DNA from 2 places in the Salinivibrio sp. IB868 genome. Region 1 is predicted to be linked to the other one. Evidence: predicted binding sites of a transcription regulator. Region 1 holds the regulator's gene; the other holds the start of a gene.

Region 1 (2,411 bases):
CGCTCGGCTAATTCACTAAAAGGCTCAATCAAGGCACGAGGGAAGAGATCGGCCCGGCCCGTATCAACCACTTTGAAAATGTTTTCAAAGCTCGATATTTCACGTACGCGAAATCCCGCTGAGTTAAGCACCTTGACGTCGGCCCAACCTTGTCCCTGAATCATAGTAAGAGACTGCAAGTCACTCGCGCTACTTATCTGAGCAAGTTGGGGCTCGGTGGCTTGGTTGGTAATAAACAGGCGGTGGCCGAGTAAGCCACGAAACACGGGATAGCGAACGGGGATCAATTCAGCTTCCAGTGTACGGTCGGCACCAAGCCAGTCGACGGTGAGCTTGCCTTGCTTGAGCATTTCCACCTTACGAGATTGAGAGCCAATTTGGCCGTCAAAGGCTTGTAAGGTAACAGATTCTCCCGACTTTTCGGCAAGAAACTCGATGAGCTCAATGGCATAGAGATCAAGCGCCGAGCCGGCGCGTGGCTCGGGGTGGACAATCGTCGTATTGGACGCAGCATGGACTGAAAACACAGAGAGCGCGAAGGCGGTGAGGGTAATCATGAGTTTTTTCATAAACGACACCTTGTTAATTTTATGTTAACCATGTCGTTTTGAGTGTAGAAGCAATCCGCGTGCTTGCCAGATAATGGAGATAAAAAAACCGACGCCAGGGCGTCGGTTGGTGATACAGAGAGCGGCGCGATTAGCGTGTGCCGTATACCACGATGGTTTTACCGTGTGCGGAAATGAGGTTTTGCTCTTCCAGCATTTTAAGGATACGTCCCACTGTTTCGCGTGAGCAGCCAACGATTTGGCCAATTTCCTGACGGGTGATCTTAATCTGCATACCATCAGGATGCGTCATGGCATCAGGCTGCTTCGCCAAGTTCAATAGGGTTTGCGCAATGCGCCCTGTGACGTCCAGGAAGGCAAGATCCCCCACCTTTTGGCTCGTTACCTGCAAGCGGCGCGCCATTTGTGAGGACAAGCGCATCAAGATATCAGGATTCACTTGGATAAGCTGGCGGAACTTTTTGAATGAAATTTCTGCCACTTCACACGGTGATTTGGCGCGTACCCAAGCAGTGCGCTCTTGGTCTTCTTCGAAAAGCCCGAGCTCACCGATGAAGTCACCTTGGTTAAGGTAAGACAGGATCATTTCCTTGCCTTCTTCATCTTTGATCAGTACGGCCACAGACCCTTTCACGATGTAATACAAGGTCTCCGCCTTTTCACCAGCATGGATAAGCGTGCTTTTCGACGGATACTTATGAATATGACAATGTGAAAGGAACCACTCGAGTGTAGGGTCTGTTTGAGGTTTTCCTGGAACCATATAACTTATTTCCTCTGCATGTGTTGCCCGGCAACAACGTCCTATCTTTGTCTGAGGGGTAACCCATCAGATCATTGCACAGAATACGAAGTCTGAACGCGGGCTACAAGCTCACTGTATGTTAACAAGAGTGTATCTTTTTTTGTTGGTGATTTCTTGATTTTGATCTAGGCCAACCGCCTAAAAAACTGGCAAAAACGTGGCTAAGATCACGGCTTGAGAAGTAATACATCATGAATGCGCTACGCCTCAGCCAATCTTGCCTTTTTCTATCAATTGCTGGATCAATGGACGTATGATCAATTCCATTGCAAAGCCCATTTTTCCTCCCGGCACCACTAAGGTGTTATGGCGCGACATAAACGACCCGGTGATCATTTGCAACAGATAAGGGAAGTCGACGTTTTTCATGCCACGAAAGCGGATCACCACAAAGCTTTCATCCAAAGACGGAATCCCTTTGGCATTTAATGGGTTTGAGGTATCTACCGTGGGAACGCGCTGAAAGTTGATATGGGTACGAGAAAACTGCGGGGTGATATAGTGCAGATAATCATCCATTGAGCGCACAATCGAGTCGGTCACCGCTTCACGAGAATGGCCTCTATCGCGCGTATCACGGACAAATTTTTGAATCCACTCTAAGTTGACGATGGGGACCATACCAATCAAGAGATCGACGTGCTGCGCAACGTTGACGTCACCGTCGACCACGCCGCCGTGCAACCCTTCGTAAAACAATACATTGGTATTGTCGGCCAAGTCTTGCCATGGCGTGAAGGTACCAGGCATTTGGTTATAGGGCACCGCTTCATCAAAGGTATGTAAGTAGCGGCGGTACTTCCCGGTGCCTTGGTCACCATACTCACGAAAAAACTGTTCCAGCCGAGGGAAGTCGTTGGCGGTGGGGCCAAAATAGCTGATATGTTTACCTTGCTCACGCGCTTTACGGATCTCGACGTCCATTTCGGGACGGGTAAAGCGATGAAAGCTGTCCCCTTCTAGCCAGGCCGCTTTGATGTTCATCATTTGGAACATCTTTCGGAAGGCTTCCGAGGTGGTGGTGGTGCCGGCCCCTG
Region 2 (2,411 bases), on a different contig from region 1:
TGCGGAGTATTCGGCAAACGCCTGCTGTTCAAAATCGACATCGTAATGCGAGAACAGACGTTGTAAGCCGGAGAACGCATCAAAGTGAAACAAGGTCTCGTCGGCATCGAATAAAACCCATGGGTATCGCATGTTATTACATCTCTTTACGTGAAGTTAACTAAGTGTAACAGAGTGCCAGTGCGGTTTTCGAGTCCATTTTTGTTTACTCACCGTCCATGGTGAGAAACAGCGTGAGTGGCCGTGAGCGAATACGCTAGGGGAATCACAAGGAAAGGTAGAGACCTGCCAGGGTCGCACTCATCAGGTTGGCGAGTGTCGCCGCGAGAATGGCACGCATACCGAGTGTCGCAATATCGCCCCGGCGTTCGGGTACGATGCCGCCTAGGCCTCCCATCAGCATGGCAATGGAGGTCAAGTTGGCAAAACCACACAGCGCAAACGTCACGATAGCTTGACTGTGGGCGGATAATTGGCCTTTTAAGTTCATAAAATCGGCAAAAGCAACAAACTCGTTCACCGCGATTTTTTTACCAATCAAGGTGCCTGCGGTCATGGCTTCATGCCAAGGAATGCCAATTAACCAAGCCACCGGCGCGAACAGGTAGCCAAACAGCCATTCAAGGCTCAGCTGAGGCAGGTTCAAAAGAGGACCAAGCTTACCTAACCCACCATTGATGAGCGCAATCATACTGATCACGGCCAATAAACTGGCACCCACTGCCATGGCGATTTGTAAGCCACTTAAGGCGCCTTGCGTGCCGGCATCAATCAGGTTCACTGGTTTGTCCTGTGTGTCTTGCACTGATTGATGTTGCATCGGGGTCATCGGTGTTTCGGTTTGTGGCACGATGATCTTGGCCATCATGAGTCCTGCCGGTGCCGACATAAACGCCGCCGCAATAAGGTACTTCATTTCCACACCGAGCCCTGCATAGCCTACCATGGTGCCGCCAGCCACTGAGGCGAGCCCACCCACCATGACAGCAAACAGCTCTGAGCGTGTCATGGCAGCAAGAAAAGGCCGAACAACCAGCGGCGCTTCAACAGAGCCAACAAAAATATTGGCGGTGGCAGACATTGATTCTGTACGCGACGTGCCGAGTACACGTCGTAGTAGTCCACCAATCAGGCTAATGACCCATGTCATGACCCCAATGTGGTACAGCACAGCGATCAGTGCAGAGAAAAAAACGATGGTGGGCAATACATTAAAGGCGAATATAAAACCGAGTTTGAATTTAGCGAGATCGCCAAAGAGGAACTCTGCGCCTATGTCACCAAAGCTGATGATCGCAGAGACGGTGTCAGACGCGTTGGCCAAAATACGCTGGCCAAGGGGAACCGAGATGATAAAGCCAGCAAAGACGATTTGTATGAGGAATGCACCGCCAACGGTGCGCCAGTTAATCGCGGATCGATTTTCAGAAAAACCCATCGCGATAAGAAAGAGGACGCTAATCCCCAACAGGCCAATGCCAAACTGCATGATGTTGCTCCGCAAACGTTAAACTTGAGATGGAAAACGATTGCGGCGGTATTGTACGTGGTTTTTATTATGTGACAAGTGTCACTTTGTGTGTTTTGTGTTTGCATTTTTTTTCATCAATGGCGTCTTTGATATGAGCAAGCGAGTTGCCCAAGCGTGATGAATTTCACGATCGTTATGTTTGCTTAGCAATGGTGGAAAATACGACTATGATTTTAAAAGGGTGTTAGGCGTTCTAAAACGCTATTAACCAAATTGTTTATTGTTCTGAAATAAAGAGTTCAAATAACCGGGAAAGCCAGTAAAATCGGGGCATGGAGGGAAGTTAYTGTTGGGCGCTTGGTTAGAAAGTAAACATTTGGTTAGGGGCCTAATTAAATTTTTTCTCAGATGTGGTAATGTAGTTGATTGTGTGGTGACAGCTGGTCTTTTATTGCTGGTAAAGATGGCTTGAACAGCAATGAATAATGGGCGCACCACCAACACTCACAGGCTTCCGAATAAACGGACTAAGGAGTTAACTCGTGAGCGATAAAAGCCATGAAGATATGATGACACCAGACGGGAAGGTTAACCCGATCGATACTGATTATCAGGTCGGTCAGGATAACGTGGCACTGAAACTCGGCCCGTTTGGTTTTGATATTCACAACCGAGTATTTATGGTCTCAGGGCTGGCTATTTTGGCCTTCATTTTTGTCACCCTGGCCTTTCAAAACCAAATTGGTCCTGTTTTTGGGGATCTACGTGGATGGCTAACTTCAAACCTAGACTGGTTCTTCCTTTCAGCAGGAAACATTTTTGTTATTGCCTGTCTAGTGCTGATTGCGTCTCCACTGGGTAAAGTGAGACTCGGTGGTACCGAAGCTAAGCCCGATTACAGCTACGGCGGCTGGTTTGCGATGCTTTTCGCAGCCGGTAT

The links. Region 1 encodes CRP, which controls carbon source genes, mostly activating them, when cyclic AMP is high. Its sites were predicted from a motif close to TGTGANNNNNNTCACA; they were not measured.
Region 2: a site for CRP is predicted at 1,560-1,575, ahead of BZG20_RS06735 (NupC/NupG family nucleoside CNT transporter). Genes of this name have one in related genera too.

The regions. Positions count from the first base shown of each region.
Region 1 is NZ_MUEW01000003.1:238,231-240,641, forward strand. Features, by position in the region: gene BZG20_RS04640 (ABC transporter substrate-binding protein) at 1-569, opposite strand, end outside; gene crp (cAMP-activated global transcriptional regulator CRP) at 700-1,332, opposite strand; gene BZG20_RS04650 (phosphoribulokinase) at 1,582-2,411, opposite strand, start outside.
Region 2 is NZ_MUEW01000005.1:13,325-15,735, reverse strand. Features, by position in the region: gene yjjG (pyrimidine 5'-nucleotidase) at 1-132, opposite strand, end outside; gene BZG20_RS06735 (NupC/NupG family nucleoside CNT transporter) at 266-1,489, opposite strand; gene BZG20_RS06730 (BCCT family transporter) at 2,038-2,411, shown strand, end outside.